One region of the Ruegeria sp. CH10 genome, then DNA from elsewhere that is predicted to be linked to it. Evidence: riboswitches for the same ligand, from Rfam matches in the RefSeq annotation. Region 1 holds a riboswitch; the other holds the start of a gene.
The links. A riboswitch is a leader RNA that binds a small molecule or an ion and turns the genes downstream of it on or off. The one in region 1 is predicted to bind thiamine pyrophosphate.
Positions count from the first base shown of each region.

Region 1 (11,247 bases):
CCGCGCGCCGTCGAAGGCCAAAGCGGCGTCTCATAAGTGGCCAGCGGCACCGAGACCTCACCGGAAACCAGATCCCCCTTGAACAGAATAGGCCCAACCCATTGGGTCGGAATCGGGGTCACGAACGAAGACTTGGTGCGCACCTGGCTTCCCTTTTTGTCGTATCTTTCATCACAAACGGTCCGACCCGATGCAGGGCATCGTCAGACGTGACCGCTTATGTCAGACTGCGAAACGCAATCATAGTGGCCGTGGCCGTAATCCCAACCGCTAAAATGCGCCAATGTCAGCGACATAATATCATCATGGCCCAAACACACCCGGACCAGGGCGGGGCGGTCGGGGAATCAGGGGGCCTGGTGGGTATTGCCCCGCGCTGACACGCTGCAATGCGCAAAATTTGGATTTTCCCTGACGGGGTTTCTGTGATTGTCTCGGCCCGACTCTTGCCCCAACGGCACAACAAACCCGCACAAAACAGGAGAGCACATGTCAGGTCACGGATATGAATCGGGGCGATTGAACCTGCCCTTTGTCGGCATCGCCACGTTTGGCAAAAAACCTTACGTGGCCGACTGGGATCAGATTGACGCCGACGTAGCCATCCTGGGCGCGCCGTTTGATTTCGGATGCCAGTATCGCTCGGGCGCTCGGTTCGGGCCACGGGCGGTGCGCGAGGCATCGACCCTGTTCAGCTTTGGACATGCCGGGGCCTATGATCATGAGGATGACGCCACCTATCTGGGCGGCGATGTGCGGATCGTCGATCTGGGCGATGCCGATATCATTCACACCAAGACCCGCGAAAGCCATGCCAATATCGAATATGGGGTGAAGAAAATCCTCGATGCGGGGGCTCTGCCCGTGACCATTGGCGGCGATCACTCGGTCAATATTCCCTGCATCCGCGCCTTTGCTGACGATTGCGACAAGAACGGTCCGATCCACGTGGTGCAGATCGACGCGCATCTGGATTTCGTCGATGAACGCCACGGCGTGACCGAGGGCCACGGCAACCCGATGCGGCGCGCGATTGAACAGGATTACGTTTCGGGCATGACGCAGCTGGGCATCCGCAACGTGTCCTCAACCGCGAAAGAGGGGTATGACGAAGCCCGCGCCCGCGGCTCGGATATTCTGTCCGTGCGTCAGGTGCGCAAACTGGGCACAGACGGCGTGCTGGACCGCATCCCGCAGGGCGCGCGGTACTATGTCACCATCGATATTGATGCCTTTTGCCCCTCAATCGCGCCGGGCACCGGCACGCCCAGCCATGGCGGGTTTCTGTACTATGACGTGCTGGAAATCCTGCAGGGGCTGGCCAAGCGCGGCGACGTGGTGGGCATTGATCTGGTTGAGGTCGCCCCGGCCTATGACCAGACCGAAAGCACGCAGATTCTGGCGGCACAGCTTTTGCTGAACTTTCTGGGTTTCATCTTTCACCACCGCCGCTAGCGGTCAGCCCAGATAGGCGCGCAGGCTGGGCGGCGGGTTGTCAAACAGCTGCGCGGTCGGGGCTGGCGCATGGGCGCAGCCCTCGGCCACCAATACCGTCTGATCGGCAATGCGGCGTGCGTCCTGCGGATCATGACTGACCATCAACAGGGTCGTGCCCGTCTCGGCCAGCAGTCGGGCAACAAGGTCCAGCATCTCGGTCTTCAGCGCGGGCCCCAGCGCCGCAAAGGGTTCGTCCAGCAACAGCATGTTTCGGCGCTGCACCAATACCCGCGCCAGCGCGACGCGGCTTTGCTGTCCGCCGGACAGTTCCGCCGGTTTCCGCTCGCCATAATCGGGCAGGCCGACGCGGGTCAGAGCCGTCTGAACCTGCGCGTTTTCCGCCTCTGACAGCCGCCCATTGGGGCGCAGCCCAAGGGCCACGTTCTGCTCAACTGTCAGATGCGGAAACAGATTGCCATCCTGAAACAGCATCGCCAAAGGACGCTTGCCCGGCGCAAGGTCGGAAATCCGCACCCCATCCCACAGGATTTCCCCGTCTGAGAGGTCGCGAAACCCGGCAATCGCCTCAAGCAGCGTGGACTTACCCGCCCCCGAAGGCCCGACAATCGCCACGCTGGCCCCGGCAGGAACCGAGAAATCGGCCCGCAGCGCAAAGCCGCCATTCTCAACGCAGCAGCCCTCAAGTTTCAGCATGCGCCCGTCCCCCTCGATCCAAAAGCCAGAATGCCCCCATCGACAGCATCAACAACAACAGCGCCGCGCCCGCCGCCGCCTGCATCTGATAAGCCCCCATCAACCGGTAGATCTGCAAGGGCAGCGTGGCGATCTGCGGGTCGGCAAACAGGGCAATCACCCCAAGATCCCCCATCGACAGCGCTGCCGCCAGCCCTGCCGCAAACCGGATTTGCGGCCGCATCCGGGGCAGAAGGATGCGGGTGAAAAACACCCATTTGCCCATATCCAAGGACAGCGCCAGCCGCCCGTGGCGGGCGACGACATCCCGCGCGGCGGGCACCAGAATGCGCAGGGCAAAGGGCAAAGCCATCACCGCATTCACCAGCGCCGTCACCGGCAGCGCCAGAGCCGTGGGGTTTGCCACCGGTCGGATCAGGATGAACAGCCCGGTCCCGATCACCAAAGGTGACGCCGACAGCCCCAGAATACCGCTCAGCTCAACAATGCCATGACGCCCGGTTGCCACCGCCATCGCCATGGGCAGAGCCAGCATCAGCAGCACCATCGTGCTGGCCGCCGCCACCAGAACCGAGATCACCGCCGCGCGAAACACCAGCGCCGGCATCTCGAACACCCCGGCAATGCCCGAGATCGCCACCGCCGCCAGCGGCAGCAGCAGGAACACCGCAGCCGCCACGATCCAAACGATATCAAGAACCGGCGCGCCGCCGTCCCAACGGCGGATGGCGCGGTCCAGCCCGGCCCCGAACCCGTCGCCGCGTGAAAATTTCAGCGCCGCCAGCGCGGCAGCGGTGGTCAGGGCCAGTTGCAACCCCGACAACAATGCCGCGCGGCCCAGATCGAAATCATAGGTAAACGCCTGATAGATCGCCAGTTCCAGCGTCGTGGCGCGCGGCCCGCCGCCCAATGTCAGAGCGACGGCAAAACTGGTCAGGCATATCGCAAAGATCACCGCCAAGACACCCGGCAGAATGCGGCGCAGCATCGGCCATTCGATCAGACGGAACATGGCCCAGCCGTCACAGCCCAGCTGCGCAGCCAGCCGAAACCGTTCCGCCGGAACCTCTTGCCACGCCTGCAGGATCAGCCGCGTGGCCAGCGGCAGGTTGAAAAACACATGGGCCAGCACCACACCGTGCAGCCCATAGATGCGGATCGGGGGCAGGCCAAAGAGGCCCAACAGCTCGGAGATCCAGCCCGCCCGGCCAAAGACCTGCAACAGCCCAAGGATGGCGACAATGACCGGCAGAATGAAAGGCGCGCCCAACAGCGCGATCAGCACCCGCCGTCCGGCAAACCGCCGCCGGGCCAGGGCGCGCGCCACCGGAATGGCCAGCGCGGCGCTGAACAGCGCGGACAGAACCGCCTGAACCAAGGTGAACCGCAACGCGGCCCAGTCCGAGGGTCCGAACCCGCCCAACGCCTCGGCGCGCAGGCCCACGGCGGCCAATGTCCCAAGGATCAGCGCGGCCACCAAAGCCGCCGCGCCAATGCCCGGCCATGGGCTTACTGGCTGAGCGCGCTCAGCCATTCCGCCAGCGCCTGATCCCGCACCGCGGCGGCCTCATCCGGGGTGAACAGCAGCGATTTTTCGGGCACGATCAGGGTATCGAACCCTTCGGGCAACCCGTCAGCCGGGGTTACGGCCGGATACATCCAGTTGGTCGTGGGAATGATCTGCTGGAATGCGTCCGAGACCATGAAGTTCAGGAACTGATCCGCCAGTTCCGGCTGATCGCTGTTGGCCAGTTTCGCGGCCACTTCGACCTGCATGTAATGGCCTTCATCAAAAGCCGCTGCCGCTTTGCTGGCATCTTCCTCGGCGATCAGATGATAGGCGGGCGAGGTGGTATAGCTGAGGACCATGTCGGCCTCACCCTCAAGGAACAGGCCATACGCCTCGGACCAGCCTTTGGTCACGGTGACGATATTGTCAGCCAGACCTTCCCACATATCCTCGGCCTCATCGCCATAGGCGGCCTGCACCCACAGCAAAAGCCCCAGACCGGGGGTGGATGAGCGCGGGTCCTGGATGATGATCTTGGTGTCGCTCTTGGCCAGTTCCGCGAAATTCGCAGGGGCCGCCGCATCCGCGTTGTGGACAAACGCGAAATAGCCCCAGTCATAGGGGGCGAACACCTCATCGGTCCACTCGATCGGCAGGTCATACTCGGCGCTGACCCCGCTGGGCGCAAACAGGCCGGTGTCCTTGGCGGCGTTGATCAGGTTGGTGTCCAGACCCAGTACCACATCCGCGTCCGAGGTTTCACCCTCAAGCCGGATGCGCGACAACAGGGCCGCACCGTCCTCGATGCCCACAAGGTTCAGTGTGCAGTCGCAGATCGCCTCGAACGCCTCTTTGACCTGCGGGCCGGGGCCCCAGTCCGAGACAAAGCTGTCATAGGTATACACGGTCAGCTGAGGTTTATCGGCGGCCACCGCCGTGGTCGCGCTCAGAAGTCCCGCAGCAATCATCAGATGTTTCATGTCATCCTCCATTGCGGCGAGAGGGCAAGGATGGATGGATCCGACACCTTTCCCTCCGCCGGTTCTAGCCGGTTCAGGTTCAACGGGTTCGCCACTGGCATCTCAGCGCGATCTCTCACGCACCCCGAGGTGAGGGTGTGACTAGGCGGGAATGGGCCGGATTACAACCCTTTCCCCCCTGTCCTTATTCAGCCGCGATGGCCTGATCGGGCGCGGAGGTCATCGGGGTCCAGTTCAGATCGCCGGTATAGCGCCAGGCCAGTTTGCCCTGTTCATCCATCGCGATCAGATGCAGCCAGCCATTGTCGAACAGCGCCCGCACTTGCGGATGGCGGCTCAGGATGTCCGACATCGCCGCGTGCGGGGCTTCGATCACCACCGACAGACGCAGCGGATCATGCTGATAGCCTTCGCCATCATGGATAGACTGCCACGGCAGGCCCGGACGGGGGGCGCCGTTGTTGCCCTCCAGCACGCCAATGCCGCCGACCACATTGTGCAGCAGCTTGTTGCCGCCACCAAACAGGCGCGGGGCCACGGTCGAGCCATAATATTGCAGGCTGATCCAGCTGACGACCACCACCGGCGCGGTCATGATCAGCTCCAGCACGCCAAACCCGTCATCTTTGCGCCAGTCATAATTGTGCAGGAACGCCTGCCCCGCCAGATCCGCCCCATCCGTGCGGTGGCGCGGCGCGGCGATAAAGGCGCGGCACCCGGCCAGACCCCATTCGGGGCGGGTTTCGGCCCAGTCCTGCGCCCGGCGCTGAATATCGGTAGCCCTGGCCGCACGCGGCAGACGCACGGCGCGTTCCGCCCGCGCCAGCTGTCCTGCGGCTGCCAGCCATGTTTTCAAACGCGCCAGATCACCCGACCAGTTGCCCGCCGGCAAATCCTGCTCATACAGATGCACCCGGTCGGTCGTGGTGTAATGCATCGCCGCAACAAAGATCGTGTCTTCGGGAATTTCGACCCCCTGTTCGGCCAACCCGGAACGCACCCGCGGATCGTTCAGCAGCCCGGCCAGCAGCCGCGCATTCACGTCCCCCGCGTGCCCGCCGCAAGCGCCACAATGCAGCGCGCTTTCATGCGGGTTGTTGGTCACATCCGCACCGTGCCCGGCCAGCAATACGATGCGGGCAAAATTGTCGGTCAATGACATCGCCGTCAGCACCGTTTTGGCCATCGTGACCCGCGCGCTCAGATCGATATTGGGATCCAGCTGCGGTGCGGGATCGACCTTGGTCTTTCCGCCAACACCCAGCGCATCGCGCATCAGCTTGCCCGCATACAATGGCCCCGTCGCCTCGACAAAGGCAAACGAGGACACAGCCGCCAGCTTGAACCGGCCCCAGGCCCGTTTCGCCCGCGCCGTATAGCGCCGGGACAGGTCCTTGCCCGCAGACTCCTTGGCCTGAGAGCAGACCGAAGGCTGCAACAGAACCGGGCCGTGCAGCTCGGTCACATCAGACCCGGCGGCCTTGTGGGCGCTGGCCAAACCAAAGAACCCGGCAAAGCCCAGCGTTTCGATCCCGGTATCCTGCGCCTCAAGCGCGCGGCGGAACACTTCGGACCGCACATCGATGCAGAACGCGGCCTGAACCTGCGCCCGGCCCCCCGACGGGCGCGCCGCGCCCGGCAGCAACCTGTCCGCAAGAGCGCGCTGCTGTGCCCGCTCAGCCGCCTCTTGCAGCACCGCGTCGATGACGAAATCCATATCCGGGGTTACCGGGGATTCATGCGCGGCCACGACCCCGGCCCATTTTTCACCGATCTGATCCTCGTAGAGGTCCAGCAACGCCTCATCAAACACCATGCGGACGGCCAGCAGCTCGGTCACGGTGTTGTCCGCTTCGCCGTTCAGCTCGGCCTCCCACAGCAGATAGCGCGCGTATTGCGCCCATCCGCCCAGGGTCGTCAGCCAGCGGTGATAGGCGGTGGCCGCGGCATCCGTGCTCAGCCCCAGCCGTTCCGACGACCGGCCAATGGCGCGCCAGTGTGAGCGGTTGGTGCCCGCAACAAACGCCCCAAACCCAGCCAGGCCATGAATTTCCGGCGTCAGATCGCGCGAGGCAAACTCGCGCCAGGCACTGAACGCGCCGCCCGTGCGGGCCTGCTGCCACAGGGCCTGACCCTGATCGAAATGGCTGGCGGCCCAGATACCGATCCGGTCTTCGATCAGACCGGGCCAGTCTGTGCCAGACACCTCAGCCGCTAATTCAGCCACGGTAGGCAGGGCCACGGGCTGCGGGGCCTCGGCGCCAAGCCCGGTTTTCACATCCTCAAGGCTGGGCGTATTGAACTGCCCAGCAAGGGCTGAGAGCGCATCCAGAATATCGGCCTCGGTGATCTCACCGGCATCCAACTTGGCGGCCCAATGCGCCCGGTCCGGCGTGATCCGCGTGCCCGCAACCCGCGCCAGCCGGGCCGAGGTCACGGCCAGCGGCTCATCCGCCTGACCCAGAAACGGGTTCACGGCAACGTTCGACGACAGCGGGAACAGCGGCGGGATCGCATGGGCGGCAGATTTCGCCTCGGCCACCAGTTCCAGCAGCGGTGCGGGATATGCTTCAAGCTTTGCAAACATCACATCAGTTCCTTTCAGGCTGCGGACCGTCTGGACCAACCGTCCAGAAACTTGTCGAAAATGGCATTGGCATAGAGACCGTTTGACAGATGCACCCGCAGCCCCGCCGCCGCCGGATGCGACGCCCACAGCGGGAAGGTGGCCTGCGCCACGGCAACGAAGCCAAAGCTCAGCAACGCCAGCACGATCAGCGCCCATTCCAGCGGCCCCGGCGCGGGGGTGGCGGGCAAGGCCCCGGCGGTCAGGTGCTGTGCGATGACCTGCAGCGCGAAATAACTGACCGAGGTCACCAGCGCATAAACCACCGTGCGCTGCGTCAACTGGCGCGGCGCGGCATCGGCAAAGCCCTGCGCCAGCAGATAGGCCACGCCAAAGATCAGGATGACGCCAAGGGCGATGGCCTGCACCGATTTGCCGTCAAAACCCAGCACAGTGCCGACCAGCGCATAGATCACGATTGCCGTCCCAAAGGCGCGCAACACATTGCTGGCCGAGGGCACCGCGATCGGTCCGGGGCGGTGGATTGCGGCCACGTTCCTGACCGCCTCGCCCGAGCTGAGGAAAGCATGCGCCTTATACAGCGAATGCGCCACGATATGCAGCAGCGCCAGCGGGAACAGCGCCAGACCGCATTGCATCACCATGAACGCCATCTGCGCAATCGTCGACCACGCCAGAGAGGTCTTGACCGCTGGCTGCGTCAGCATCACCAGCCCGCCGAACAGCGCCGTGAACCCGCCCAGCATCACCAACAGGGCCATCACCCCCGGCGCCACCAGCATCACATCGGCAAAACGGATCAGCAGGAAGCCGCCCGCATTGATCACACCGGCATGCAACAGAGCCGAGACTGGCGTGGGGGCCTCCATCACCTCGGTCAGCCAGCCGTGTACCGGGAACTGGGCCGAGGCCAGCACCGCCGCCACCGCGATCAGCAGCGCTGCGGTCAGGGTCATCCATCCGGCCTGTACCGTGGTCAGGATCGTATGAATATCCGTGGTGCCCATGGCGATGATCAGCAGACCTATGGCCAGCGCCAGCGCGCCCTCGCTCAATCGCGCCACCAGCGCCTTTTTGCGGGCCGCCCGTTGAGCCGTGGCGCGTTCGGGATAGAACAACAGCAGCTTATGCAAGGCCAGGCTGGTTGCAGTCCAGGCCAAAAGCAGCTGGATCAGGTTCCCTGACATCACCAGCAAAAGGACCGAGGCCAGCGTCAGCGCCATCCATTTCGTGAACGTCCCCTGCCGCGCCTCACCATCCATATAGGTGGCCGAATAGCGCAACACGATCCAGCCGATAAAGCTGACCAGCACCAGCATCACCGCGCTGACCGCATCCAACCGGACCGACAGCCCAACCCCAAGCAGCCCGATCAGGCCCGAGGTTCCGGGGCCAAAGACCACCAGCAGGGTTGCAGAGATACCCGCCACCAGAAAGGCAGCGAACGCCGCCGCCTCGGCAATCTGCGGCACGCGCCCCGGGCGCAGGCCCGGATGACGCCCGGCATGGATCGCAGCAGCGATCAGGATCAGCGGGCTGAGAAGGGGCAGAAAAAGGTAGAACATGGTGACGGTCCCTGGATCATCGGTTTGGGACAGTCAGTTAGGACAGATTCTTTGCCGTTAAAAATACATTGTTCTATCAGTATCATTCTATTATTTAGAACGATATGCCTTTGAACTATCATCACCTGCGCTATTTCTGGGCCGTGGCCCATGACGGCAACCTGACCCGAACGGCGCAGCGGCTGAACCTGTCGCAATCGGCCCTGTCGGTGCAGATCAAACAGCTTGAGGAACGGCTGGGCCATGATCTGTTTGAACGCCGCGGGCGGCAGCTTTACCTGACCGAGGCCGGGCGTATCGCGCTGGACCATGCCGACGCGATTTTCTCGACAGGGCAAGAGCTTGTGGCCACCCTGACCGAGACGGTGCAGACCCGCAAAGCCCTGCGCGTCGGGGCATTGGCGACGCTGTCGCGCAACTTTCAGATCGGGTTTCTGCGCCCGATCCTGTCGCGGCTGGATGTTGAGGTGATCCTGCGCTCGGGCAGCCCGACCGAGCTGATGGAGGGGCTTGAAACCCTGAACCTCGATCTGGTGCTGATGAACCGCCCGCCCCCCGATGACAGCCTGACCCCGTTCGAGACCCACCAGATCGCGGAACAGGCCGTCAGCATCGTTGGCACGCCCGACCGTCTGGACCCGGATCGCCCAATCAAGGACTTGTTGCACGAACAGCCCTTTATCCTGCCCACCACCGACAGCAGCGTGCGCACCGCCTTTGACGCGATGGCCAGCCGGTTGTCGGAACGCCCCCAGATCGCGGCCGAGGTGGATGATATGGCGATGATGCGCCTGCTGGTGCGCGAAGATATCGGCCTTGCCCTTGTGGCCCCGATCGTTGTGACGGATGAGCTGACATCAGGCCGGCTGGTCGAAGCCCGCGAACACCCCCGGATCAAGGAAACCTTCTACGCCATCACCCTGCGCCGCCGCTTTCCCAACCCGCTGGTGCAGGACCTGCTGGCGCATGAGCCCGACCCGGCCTTCACGCCCTGAAGAACCCAAAACTCAGCCTCGGGCCGGGTGCAACTGCTCGGTGATGCGGAAAAAGCTGGAAACGGCGGCGGTCTGACGCATTGCGGGCAAACAGGCCAGAAAATGCGCGACCGTCAGATTCTTATCCTCGATGGGGACAAAACGAATACCGGGCTCATTCTCGCATTCCTGCGCCAGCGCCACCCCGACCCCGGCCCCCGAATTCACCAGCGACCGGATGGAGCCCCAGGACCCAAGGCCCAAAATCGTCGTCAGCTTGACCCCCCGCAGCCGCGCTGCGGCCTCAAAAATCCGCCGGGTCGAGGATGTCGGCTCGCGCTGGATCAGCTTGAGCGCTTCGACCTCTTGCCATGTTACCGCCTTTGCGCCTGTCAAAGGATGACCTTCGGGCACGATCAATCCAACAGTCGAATCCGCCAGTTTGATCCCGGACAGATCGGGCGGCAGCTCTTTGGCGGTGAACAGGCAGACATCGAATTCGCCGGTATAAAGCATCGGCAACAGATCATGGCTGGCCATGGCACGGGCCGTCACATCCACCGCCGGGTAGGCGCGCACGAACTCGGACATTACCGGGATGGCAATCTGAAAAGTCGAATAGCCGATATGGAAACTGCCGGAATGCAGGTCCTGTTCGGCCGTCAGCACGGTATCGATGCTGTCGCGCAAGGCGATCAGCGCCTTGATGTCGCCGCGTATCTTGCTCAGCAACGGGGTGGCGGTGATCGTCGTGCCCGACCGGTCCAGCAAACGGCACTGATAGTGCTGTTCCAGCGAGTACACCAGATTGGACACCGTCGGCTGCGACACCCCAAGCTCTTTGGCGGCAAGGGTAAAACTACCCTGCCGTACAACCGCTTCAAGGGCCTGCAATTGCTTCAGGCTGATTTTCGATTTCATGGGGTCACTCGTGGCTGGGCATTTGCAGCCACCATAGATCAGCGGACCGGATCAGGAAAACCACTGATGCAAAAAGATCGGGCCGGTTCTGTGCAAACCGGCCCGAGCGGGTTCAGAAATGCGCCGAGTTCGTGACCTCGGGCTTGGCGGGCGGTGCAAAGCTGGTCAGGTCGATGCCTTCCACCGCGGCCTTGTATTCTTCGATCTTCGGGGTCCGGCCCAGAATAGCCGACAGCACCACAACCGGGGTCGAGGCCAGCAGGGACTCGCCCTTTTTCTCGTCCGAATCCTCAACCACGCGACCCTGGAACAGGCGGGTCGAGGTGGCCAGAACCGTGTCGCCTTTTTCGGCCTTTTCCTGATTGCCCATGCACAGGTTGCAGCCGGGGCGCTCAAGATACAGGATGTTTTCATATTCCTTGCGCGCCGAGGTTTTCGGGAACAGATCGTCAAACTCGAAACCCGAATAGCGCTGCAGGATTTCCCAATCGCCTTCGGCCTTCAGCTCATCGACAATGTTATAGGTCGGCGCGGCCACAACCAGTGGCGCGTTGAACTC
Region 1 covers NZ_JBQFQY010000004.1:386,376-397,622, reverse strand. The annotation lists gene ACRZ94_RS14715 (hydroxymethylglutaryl-CoA reductase) at 1-143, opposite strand, end outside; gene speB (agmatinase) at 490-1,455, shown strand; gene ACRZ94_RS14705 (thiamine ABC transporter ATP-binding protein) at 1,459-2,151, opposite strand; gene ACRZ94_RS14700 (thiamine/thiamine pyrophosphate ABC transporter permease ThiP) at 2,138-3,685, opposite strand; gene thiB (thiamine ABC transporter substrate binding subunit) at 3,661-4,641, opposite strand; TPP riboswitch at 4,674-4,778, opposite strand; gene ACRZ94_RS14690 (YbcC family protein) at 4,826-7,228, opposite strand; gene ACRZ94_RS14685 (proton-conducting transporter transmembrane domain-containing protein) at 7,243-8,793, opposite strand; gene ACRZ94_RS14680 (LysR family transcriptional regulator) at 8,898-9,788, shown strand; gene ACRZ94_RS14675 (LysR substrate-binding domain-containing protein) at 9,801-10,688, opposite strand; gene ACRZ94_RS14670 (bifunctional aconitate hydratase 2/2-methylisocitrate dehydratase) at 10,801-11,247, opposite strand, start outside.

Region 2 (11,247 bases), on a different contig from region 1:
CGGTCAACACCCGGTTGAAATCCCCGAACGTGTCCATCAGCGCCCGCGCCAACGGTTTCACATCCTGCCGGGGGATCGATCGGAACAGGACCAGCTCCAACAGCTCATAATCCGGCATCGCGGCAGACCCGCCGGACATGAACCTTTCGCGCAACCGCTTGCGGTGGTCTTTGATATAGGAGGGCAATCGACCAGACGGCAGCGGCTGCGCGGGCGCTTCATCCGTTTCAAACAGCATGGGGGCTTCGGCAAAGGCGTCTTTGGTCATGGCCTCACCCTGACGCAGAATCGGTTTCCGAATGGTTAACGCCCCTCACCCGCCATGCGCACCGTGGCGCGGCGAATGGTCAGATGCAGCAGGATGGAAAATACCCCCAAGGTCAGCATCGCGGCAAACATCAGATCGGTCTTGGCGCGCCCATTGGCCAACAACATCAGATAGCCAAGTCCTTTGGACGATCCGACCCATTCACCAATCACCGCCCCGATCGGCGCATAAACCGCCGCCAGCCGCATCCCGGATGCCAGCGAGGGCAGCGCCGCCGGAATGCGGATATGCCACAGCACAGCGCGCGGGCTGGCCTGCATGGTGCGGGCAAGGTCCAGATAACCCGGCGGCGTGCGCATCAAACCGTCAAAGAAGGACGAGGTGATCGGGAAATAGATGATCAGAACCGCCATCGCGACCTTGGACCACAACCCATAGCCCAGCCACAGCGTCAACAGCGGCGCCAGCGCAAAGACCGGCAGCGCCTGAGTAAAGACCAGCATGGGCTGCACCAACACCCGCGCGGCCCGCGAATTGGCCAGCTGTAACGCGGTGATCACGCCCAGCACCGTGCCGACGGCCAGACCGATCACCACCTCGACCGCCGTGATCCATGTGTGTTCGGCAATCAACCAGCGGTTCTGCCACCATGTTTCGGCCACCAAAGCCGGGCCGGGCAGTATGAACCTGGGCAAGCCCGTCAGGCTGACAATCGCCTGCCAGAGCGCGACGGCAAAGACGGTCGCTGCAAGGCCCGAAAGAAGTTTCATGCCGCCTCTCTCAGCAAACGCAGCAACGCGCCCTGCGTTTCCAGCGTTTCCAGATCATCCACATGGCGCGGGGCCGGGGCTGAGGGTGGATTGCACGCAGTCAAGCCTTGCGCGGTCATCACCACGATGGATTGGCCCAACCGCGCGGCCTCGGCCGGGTCATGGGTCACCAGCAAGACGGTGCGTCCCGCCAGCGCCTCGGCCGCAAGGTCCTGCATGTCAGCGCGTGTTCTGGCATCAAGGGCCGAGAACGGCTCATCCAGCAAAACAATCGGGCGATCCTCCATTAACGTGCGCGCCAAGGCAACGCGCTGGCGTTGGCCGCCTGAAAGCTCGCCGGGTTTCTTGCCCATATGGTCCTGCAACCGCATCCGTTCGATCAGACGGTCCCTGCAGACCAGATCGGGTCTTTCGCCCCGCAGACGTGCGCCCAGAGACACATTCTGCGCCACCGTCGCCCAAGGCAGCAGCAGGTCATCCTGCGCCATGTAAGCGACCCGGTTTGGGACTGGCTGCGCATCACTGGCGACGATCTGCCCGTTGAAGTCTGCGCCCGTCTCCAGCCCGGCAATCAGGCGCAGAACGGTGGTTTTCCCCACACCTGACCCGCCCAGCAGGCACGTCCACTGCCCCGTCGCAAGGGTCAGGGTCAACGGCGCGAACAAAGGTGCGCCGTTGATTGTGGCTGAACCGCTGATGGTCAGGTCAGGCGCTTGCGTCACGGGGTCAGGCCCATCTGCCAGAAATTGACCTCAAGCTCGGTTGCTGTGCGGAAGGTCCGGCATAGACGGTCCCAACGCGTAGAGGCTTCAAATTCAACCCCAATTCGCCGTGTTAGAGCCGAATCTAATAGATCTCCAACCGCCTGACATGCGCCCTGGTAGTCATCACTGGCATAGGTGTTGATCCAGTCGCGATAGGTCTCTGATGTGGCCTCAGAGGCGAGCCGTGCGCCGATCTCACCATAGCCCATGACGCAGGGTGCCAGGGCCGCCAGAAGGTCCAGCAAATCTCCACTATACCCGGCCTCAAGCACGAACCGCGTATAGGCCAGATTTTCGGCCCGTTCTGGGGTTGCGAACAACTCCTCCTGCGAAATCCCGGCCGCTTCGCAAATGCCGATATGCAGCTGCATTTCCTCGGCGACCAATGCGTTCACCGTGCCCACAGCCGTCAGCATTTCCGCATGCGTTTCCGATTTCACCACCGCCAGCGCCCAGGCCCGCGAGAAATGGATCAGGAACACGTAATCCTGCCGCAGATAATGCAGGAACGCGGCGCGCGGGAGGGTTCCATCCCCCAACCCTTGGACAAAGGCGTGGCGGGTATAATCCCGCCACGGCCCCTGCGCCGCGTCGCGCATCAGCGCGAAAGCTTTGCCATATCCGCTCATTGCGCGGTCACATCAATGGCGATGTCGCTGACCGGGTTCAGGCTGTCGATCATGCCACTGTCTTTCAGGAATGCCTCGAACCGAGCATAGCGACCGGCATCAAACCCCGCCGGGCGCAGGGCGAAACGGGGCAGCGTGTCGACCCAGGCGCGAGCGTTCAGCTCATCCTGCAACTCGGGTGAGGTGTTGGCAAAAATCTCCCAGCTTTCCTGAGGGTTGTTCACGATGAACTGAGTCGCCTTTTCAGTCGCGGCCAGAAAACGCGCCACTTTGTCGGTGTCCATCGTGTCCGGGTTCGCCACATAGATCAGCTCATCATAGGGCGGCACGCCTTCTTCCTCGATATAGAAGCAGCGGCCCGCGACACCTTCGATATCCATCTGGTTCAGTTCAAAGTTACGGAAGGCCCCGATCACCGCGTCCACCTGACCGCTCATCAAAGAAGGCGAGAGCGAAAAGTTGACGTTGATCAATTCAATATCATCCAACGCGACGCCATGCGTGTTCAACATGGCCGACAGCACTGCCTCTTCGACACCAGCGACCGAGAAGCCGATCTTTTTGTCCTTGAGGTCGGCCAGAGTTTTGATCGGCCCGTCCTCAAGTACCAGCAGGCAGCTCAGAGGCGTGGCAACCAGCGTGCCAACGCGTTTCAGGGGCAGGCCTTCGTGGATTTGCAGGTGCAGCTGGGGCTGATAGGACACCGCCAAATCCGCCTGACCGGCGGCCACAAGGCGCGGCGGGGCCGACGGATCGGCAGGCGGGATGATTTCAACCTCAAGCCCCTCATCCGCGAAATACCCGTTTTCCTGCGCCACGATGATGGGGCCGTGATCGGGGTTGACGAACCAGTCCAGCAGAACGGTCATCTTATCCTCGGCCCAGGCAGGCGCGGCGGCCAGCAGGGCGATGGCTGTCATCAGTTTCTTCATATCTCGCGGGTCCTTTTCGTTCACGAGGTTGAGGCCGCGACGAGGACAATCTCGCCCGGCCAATCCGGTTGCAATTCTTCTGCCGCGCGCCAGGCCCGCAGGCCAGTGGCGCAGCAAAGTGCTAGCCTTTTATCCTTATTAGGCTCTGTTTTGATGTTTGCAGTAGTCGTGCGCCGCGCGTTGGGATGGATCGGTTCAGGCGCTTCCTCTGCGCTGCGGAGTTCGACGATCACATCGTCCGCGCGCAATTGGTTAGCAGACAGGAATGAGAAATGCCGTGCAGGCTCCGGGGCGCCATCAAAACGAAACGTGGTGCTGCGAAAGGTCCGCGCGTCAAACTGCACCATCTGACCCAAGGGCGAGGGTTGCAGGCCAAGGATCAAGTTCAGCACCATCTGCGCCTGCATCGCACCCATGATCCCGACAACCGGGCCAAGCACACCGGCCGTTGCGCAACTGGCACCGCTGTCCGGCGCGTCGGGGAACACAGCCCGCAATGACGGAGCCCCACCGCAGAACCCGCCCACATAGCCGGTCAGCCCCAGCACCGAGGCGCTAATCAAAGGTTTGCCAAGGGCAAGGCAGGTGTCAGACAGAGTATAGCTTGCCGCATAGCTGTCGGCGCAATCCAGAACTAGATCGACTTGCTGAACAAATTCAGTGACATTCGCACTAGTTAGAGCCTGTTCTTCGGCAACAATATCGCACTCATCGTTCAACGCGCGGCAACGTTCAGCCGCGACCACGGCCTTTGGGCGGCCACAGTCAGACGGCGTGAACAACGTCTGCCGGTGCAGGTTTGACAGGGCGATCTCATCCCGGTCCATGATCGTCAGATGCCCGATCCCAGCCCCGGCCAGCAACGGCAGGACCGGGGCGGCCAATCCGCCCGCGCCCACCACCAGTACACGTGCGGCGGACAGGCGACCCTGCCCGTCTGCACCCAGTTCGGGCAGGATCGTCTGGCGGGCATAACGGCTCATCGCGTGACCTCAATCCATTCGCGCACACGGGATTCGGGGTCCGCGTTCAGCGTGATGTCAGTCACGACCGAGACGATATCCGCGCCCGCCTGCAACACACCCGGCGCGCGCTCAACGCTCATGCCGCCGATCCCGACCAAGGGGATGTCGCCCACGCGCGCCTTCCATTCGGTGACGCGGGGCAGGCCCTGCTGCTCCCACTTCATCTTTTTCAGAATGGTCGGATAGACCGGACCCAGCGCCACATAGTCGGGGTCCATGGCCAGTACCCGTTCCAGTTCGTCGTCATCATGGGTTGAGACGCCCAGTTTCAGCCCGGCCTTGCGGATCGCGTTCAGATCGGCCTCATCCAAATCTTCTTGCCCCAGATGAATCCAGTCGCATCCGGCCTCAATGGCGGCCTGCCAGTAGTCATTGACCACCAGAACTGCACCATGCTGGCGGCACAGATCACGCGACAAAGCAATCTGTTCGCGCACCACCGCGTCAGGCTGATCCTTGATCCGCAACTGCACCAGCTTGACCCCAAGGGGCAGCATCCGCCGCAACCAGTCGGAATGATCGAAGATCGGGTAGAACCGATCCAATCTCATGACAAAAACGCCTTTCCGATCACGGGGGTCGAGGGCTCGGCCATATCGCGCGCCTCAATCGGGTCGGCCTGATGCGCCAGTTGCCCGGCAAGGGTCGCCTGCATCATGGCCCGCGCCATGGCCACAGGATCACCCGCCCGCGCGACAGCCGTGTTCAGCAGAACGGCGTCATAGGCCAGCTCCATCGCGTGCGCGGCATGGCTGGGCAGACCAATGCCCGCGTCAATCACCAACGGCACATCAGGAAATTCTGCCCGCATGGCGCGCAAAGCGTATTCGTTGTTCAACCCCCGCCCCGAGCCAATCGGCGCGCCCCAGGGCATCAGCACCTCACACCCAGCCGCCAGCAGACGTTCGCCCACGATCAGATCGTCGGTGGTGTAGGGAAAAACCTCAAACCCGTCCTCGGTCAGAATGCGTGCGGCCTCGACCAGTTGGAACACATCCGGTTGCAGACTGTCCGTGTGGCCGATCAACTCCAGCTTGATCCACTTTGTGTCGAACACTTCTCGCGCCATATGGGCGGTGGTCACGGCCTCTTTGACCGTATGGCACCCGGCGGTGTTCGGCAGAACCAACACGCCCAGATCGCGGATCATCTGCCAGAATGTCTGCCCCGCCCCGGATTCGCGGCGCAGTGAGACGGTGGCCACACCCGCGCCGCTATCGCGAAACGCCTGTTCCAGAATGGCAGGGCTGGGATATTGCGCCGTGCCCAGCATCAGCGGGTTAGGCAATTCGGTGCCGTAAAACTGTTTCATCCTCAGCCCCCCTGCATCGGCGCAAGGATTTCGACCCGGTCGCCATCTGCCAATCTGTGGGCAATACGCAGGCTCGACGGTACGAATTCTTCGTTCACCGCCGTTGCGACCCGCCCCGAGACTCCGCGTTCCACCAGCAGTTCCGCTAATGTTAGAGCCTGAATTTCCTGGGGTTCACCATTAAGCACGATCTTCATCGACCATCTCCGAATGTTTGTTGTCCAGCGCCAGATCCGCCACACCCTGCGCCAGCGCCGGGGCCAGCAGATACCCGTGGCGGTACAGGCCATTGGCATAGATCGTGCGCCCCAGCCGCCGGATACGTGGCAGGTTGTCGGGAAAGGCCGGGCGCAGATCGACGCCGATCTCCAGCACCTCGGCCTCTCCGAATGCGGGGTTGAGCGCATAGGCCACGCTGAGTAATTCCAACATCGAGCGCGCAGTGATGCGGCTGCTGTCCTCACTCTCGATCATCGTAGCGCCCAGCATATAGATGCCCTCGCCCCGTGGCACGATGTAAAGCGGCATCCTGGGGTGCAGCAGGCGTACCGGACGGGTCAAAGAGACATCAGGGCAGCGGATCACCAGCATCTCACCCTTCACACCGCGCAGATCGTGCAGCACCTCGCGCGCGTGCAGCCCCCGGCAATCAATCGCGTTTTCCAACCGCGCCGGGGCAAGCTTGCGATGAAATTCGACACCGTGGTTCAGCAGGTGAGCGTACAGGTCCCGCAACGCCTGACGCGGGTCGAGATGCGCCTCATCTGCGAAATACAGCGCCTTGGTGAAGCCATGCAAATCAGGCTCTAACTGGGCTATTTCGTGGGATTCAACCTCGCCAAACCCCTCGGTCCGGCGCCCAAAACGGCGCAGGTCGGGTAAGTCACGCGGGTTGGCCACAACCAGTGTTCCGCGCCGCTGAACCGAAGTGTGCCTTGCCCACCACTCCAACGCGGTCTGCCCTAGACGCAAAACAGGCTCCTCGGCGCTTTCGAACTCACACCACGGGGCCAGCATGCCCCCGGCCCACCACGAGCACCCATGCGGACCCGGCGGGCCAGCAGGATCAAAGACCTGTACCTTCGCGCCCCGAGACACCAGCTCGGTCGCGACGGCCAGACCTGCGACGCCCGCGCCTATGACCGACCAGACCGTCACGCAGGCCAAACCTGATGAAAGTGATGAACCGGCCCGTGACCATTGCCAATCTTCAACTCATCCGCCCGGGCGATCGCCCCCTGCAGATAGCGATGCGCCTGACCAACGGCGTCAACCAACCCAAGCCCCTGCGCCAGTCCTGCCGCAATAGACGAGGACAACGTGCAGCCCGTGCCGTGGGTGTTTCGCGTTGCGCGCCGGGGGGCCGTGAATTCAGCGACCAGCCCTGTGGGCTCGATCAACAGGTCATAGCAAATCTCGCCACGCCCATGGCCGCCTTTCATCAACACCGAACCCGCCCCCAAGGCGCACAGGGCCAGGCCCTGATCAATCATCTGTTCGGGTGTTTCCGCGACACGGCAGTCCAACAGGCAGGCGGCCTCGGGGAGATTGGGAGTCAATACGGCGGCCCGAGGCAGCAGGACATCCCGCAATGTCTGAACCGCTTCCTCTGCCAGTAAGGCGTCGCCCGACTTGGCGATCATCACCGGGTCCAGCACGACAGGCCCCTCAAACCCGGTAATCGCATCCGCAACCGTTTGAATAACTTCAGGCGTTGCCAGCATGCCGATCTTGATTGCACCCACATCCAGATCGGTCAGAACCGCATCAATCTGGGCCGCAACCACATCCAGCGGTATCCCATGCACCGCCGTCACGGCCTGCGTGTTTTGCGCCGTCACGGCGGTGATCACGCTGGCACCATAGACACCCAGGGCAGACATCGCCTTGAGGTCCGCCTGTATCCCGGCCCCGCCGCCACTGTCCGAGCCCGCAATAGTCAGGGCAATATGCGCCATATCGTTGCTCCATCATCAATGGGCAACGCAGCATGGAAAACGTCTGTTCGCGCTAGACCGTTCCCTACGCCGGTATTGCCCGGATCAGGTTCGATGGGTTAACGCATTCACGCCTCTCAGCCCTTTGATCAGGGCACCCCAACGGTTGGCGCGACCATCTCAGGCGCAGTGAAAATATTCAAGGGGATTTTGCGAGGCTCTGTCTCGCGCTCCGGGATATTTTCAGACAGATGAAGTGCGGATCCCCTGCTTCACCTGTCTATAAATATCTCGGGGGAGTCGCCCAAAGGGCGGCGGGGGCAAAGCCCCCTACCCGACTTCTCAGCCTTTCATACCGTCCCAAAAGGATTTGACGGATGAGAAAAAGCTTTTGGATTCCGGGTGGTTATCTTCGCCCAGATCATCAAACTCTTTCAACAGTTCTTTCTGACGGCTGGTCAGGTTCACCGGCGTTTCGACGGCCAGTTCGATGAACATGTCGCCAATGCCACCGCCGCGCAGCGCCGGCATACCCTTGCCGCGCAGGCGCATCTGGCGGCCCGATTGGCTGCCAGCCGGGATTTGCACGCGGCCGCGACCGCCATCGATGGTCGGAACCTCAATCGAACCGCCCAAGGCTGCCTTGGCCATGCTGACCGGCACGCGGCAGTAAAGGTTCACGCTGTCGCGTTCGAACAGTTTGTGATCCGAGACTTCGACAAAGATATAGAGATCACCCGGAGGGCCACCGCGCATCCCAGCCTCACCCTCACCCGCCAAACGAATGCGGGTCCCGGTTTCGACACCGGCGGGAATGTTGACGGACAGGGCGCGTTCTTTTTCCACGCGGCCCGCACCATTGCAGGATTTACAGGGGTTCTTGATGATCTGACCCAGACCCGAACAGGTCGGGCAGGTCCGTTCGACCGTAAAAAAACCCTGCTGCGCGCGGACCTTGCCCATACCGGAACAGGTCGGGCAGGTGGTCGGTTCGACGCCACTCTCCGCGCCCGTGCCATCACAGGCCGAACACGCCACCGCCGCCGGAACGCTGATGGTTTTCTGCAGGCCCGAGAACGCCTCTTCCAGCGTCACACGCAGGTTATAACGCAGGTCCGAACCGCGCGCGGCGCGACGTCCGCCACCGGCGCCGCCGCGCTGACCACCCATGAAATCGCCGAACAGATCGTCAAACACGTCCGAAAACGCGCTGGAGAAATCGCCCTGGCCAAATCCAGCGCCGGGACGGCCACCACCGCCCATGCCATTTTCGAACGCAGCATGGCCAAATCGGTCATAGGCTGCTTTCTTTTCAGCATCGCGCAGGACATCATAGGCCTCATTGGCCTCTTTGAACTGCGCCTCTGCATCCGGGTTATCCTTATTGCGGTCGGGATGCAGTTCTTTGGCCTTCGTACGAAAACCCTTCTTGATCTCGTCCGCCGATGCGCCCTTGGATACGCCGAGCACATCATAGTAGTCGCGTTTTGACATCAGTATTTCCTTCTGCCTCAACGTAATCGGGCCGGCCCGGCGAGCGGACCGGCCCGGATTGGCCCGGTTACCCGTTAGTTACGTTTGTCGTCGTCCAGATCTTCGAACTCTGCGTCGACAATGTCATCCTCTGCGGGCGCTTCGTCTGCCGCGGCAGGCTCTTCTTCGCCTTCTTCGGCTTGCGCCTTGTAGATGGCTTCGCCCAGCTTCATCGCGGCCTCGGTGACGTTCTGGATGCCCGACTTGATCTTGTCGGCATTCTCGGTTTCCAGCTCGTCCTTCAACGCGGCAATTGCCAGTTCGATCGCTTCGATGGTGGTCGGGTCGACCTTGTCGGCATGCTCTTCCATCGATTTCTCGGTCGAGTGGATGAGGCTTTCCGCCTGGTTCTTGGCGTCCACCAGCTCGCGGCGTTCCTTGTCGGCCTCGGCGTTTTCCTCGGCGTCCTTGACCATCTTGTCGATATCTTCGTCCGACAGACCACCCGATGCCTGGATGGTGATCTTCTGCTCTTTGCCGGTGCCTTTGTCTTTGGCCGAAACCGAGACAATGCCGTTGGCATCGATGTCAAAAGTCACCTCGATCTGAGGCATGCCGCGCGGCGCGGGCGGGATGTCTTCAAGGTTGAACTGACCCAGGATCTTGTTGTCCGCGGCCATTTCGCGCTCACCCTGGAAACAGCGGATGGTCACGGCGTTCTGGTTGTCCTCGGCGGTCGAGAAGACCTGAGACTTTTTGGTCGGAATGGTCGTGTTGCGGTCGATCAGGCGGGTGAATACGCCACCCAGTGTCTCGATCCCCAGCGACAGCGGGGTCACGTCCAGCAGAACCACGTCTTTGACGTCGCCCTGCAGAACACCGGCCTGAATGGCGGCGCCCATGGCAACAACTTCGTCCGGGTTCACACCCTTGTGCGGCTCTTTACCGAAGAATTTGGTGACCTCTTCGATGACCTTCGGCATCCGGGTCATACCACCGACCAGAACAACCTCATCCACGTCGCCAGCCGACAGGCCGGCGTCTTTCAGAGCGGCGGCGCAAGGCTTCATCGACTTTTTGATCAGGTCACCAACCAGCGATTCCAGCTTGGCACGGGTCAGCTTCATGACCATGTGCAGCGGCTGACCGTTCGAACCCATCGAGATGAACGGCTGGTTAATCTCGGTCTGCGAGGTCGAGGACAGCTCGATCTTGGCTTTTTCAGCGGCTTCTTTCAGACGCTGCAGGGCCATCTTGTCCTGAGACAGGTCGACACCGTGTTCCTTTTTAAACTCATCCGCCAGGTAGTTGACGATGCGCATGTCAAAGTCTTCACCACCCAGGAAGGTGTCACCGTTGGTCGACTTGACCTCGAACAGGCCATCGTCGATTTCCAGAATGGTCACGTCGAAGGTACCACCACCAAGGTCATAGACCGCGATGGTTTGGGTTTCTTCTTTGTCCAGACCATAGGCCAGAGCAGCCGCTGTCGGTTCGTTGATGATCCGCAGCACTTCGAGACCGGCGATTTTGCCCGCATCTTTGGTGGCCTGACGCTGTGCGTCGTTGAAATAGGCCGGAACGGTGATGACCGCCTGTGTGACTTCCTCACCCAGATAGCTCTCGGCGGTTTCCTTCATCTTACCCAGAGTGAAGGCCGAGATCTGGCTTGGGGAATACTTGTCGCCACGGGCTTCGACCCATGCGTCGCCATTGCCGCCATCGACGATGGCATACGGCACCATTTTCTTGTCTTTTTCGACTTCGGCATCATCCACACGACGACCGATCAGGCGCTTGACGCCAAAGATCGTGTTGTCGGGGTTGGTGACCGCCTGACGCTTTGCAGGCTGACCGACCAGACGCTCATCTTCTGTGAAGGCGACGATCGAGGGCGTGGTCCGCGCCCCTTCGGCGTTTTCGATGACCTTCGGCTGCGAGCCGTCCATGATGGCCACGCACGAGTTGGTGGTTCCGAGGTCAATCCCGATTACTTTTCCCATATGTTCAATCCCTTTCTCTTCAAGGCGATGTCCGAGGTCCGAACCCGTTATGGCACCCGGCCTCGATCTGATTTGCGCAAGGGCCCTACACCGTCGCGCGTCCCGGCGTATATAAGGGCGGGACGAATGGCCTG
Region 2 covers NZ_JBQFQY010000003.1:80,106-91,352, reverse strand. The annotation lists gene radC (RadC family protein) at 1-268, opposite strand, end outside; gene ACRZ94_RS10610 (ABC transporter permease) at 304-1,038, opposite strand; gene ACRZ94_RS10605 (ABC transporter ATP-binding protein) at 1,035-1,760, opposite strand; gene tenA (thiaminase II) at 1,757-2,431, opposite strand; gene ACRZ94_RS10595 (ABC transporter substrate-binding protein) at 2,428-3,363, opposite strand; gene ACRZ94_RS10590 (ThiF family adenylyltransferase) at 3,384-4,346, opposite strand; gene ACRZ94_RS10585 (thiamine phosphate synthase) at 4,343-4,939, opposite strand; gene ACRZ94_RS10580 (thiazole synthase) at 4,936-5,700, opposite strand; gene thiS (sulfur carrier protein ThiS) at 5,703-5,897, opposite strand; gene ACRZ94_RS10570 (FAD-dependent oxidoreductase) at 5,881-6,858, opposite strand; gene thiD (bifunctional hydroxymethylpyrimidine kinase/phosphomethylpyrimidine kinase) at 6,855-7,658, opposite strand; TPP riboswitch at 7,703-7,809, opposite strand; gene dnaJ (molecular chaperone DnaJ) at 7,980-9,131, opposite strand; gene dnaK (molecular chaperone DnaK) at 9,206-11,113, opposite strand.
Region 2: linked by a shared signal. The riboswitch ahead of thiD (bifunctional hydroxymethylpyrimidine kinase/phosphomethylpyrimidine kinase) and the one ahead of thiB (thiamine ABC transporter substrate binding subunit) in region 1 are both predicted to bind thiamine pyrophosphate.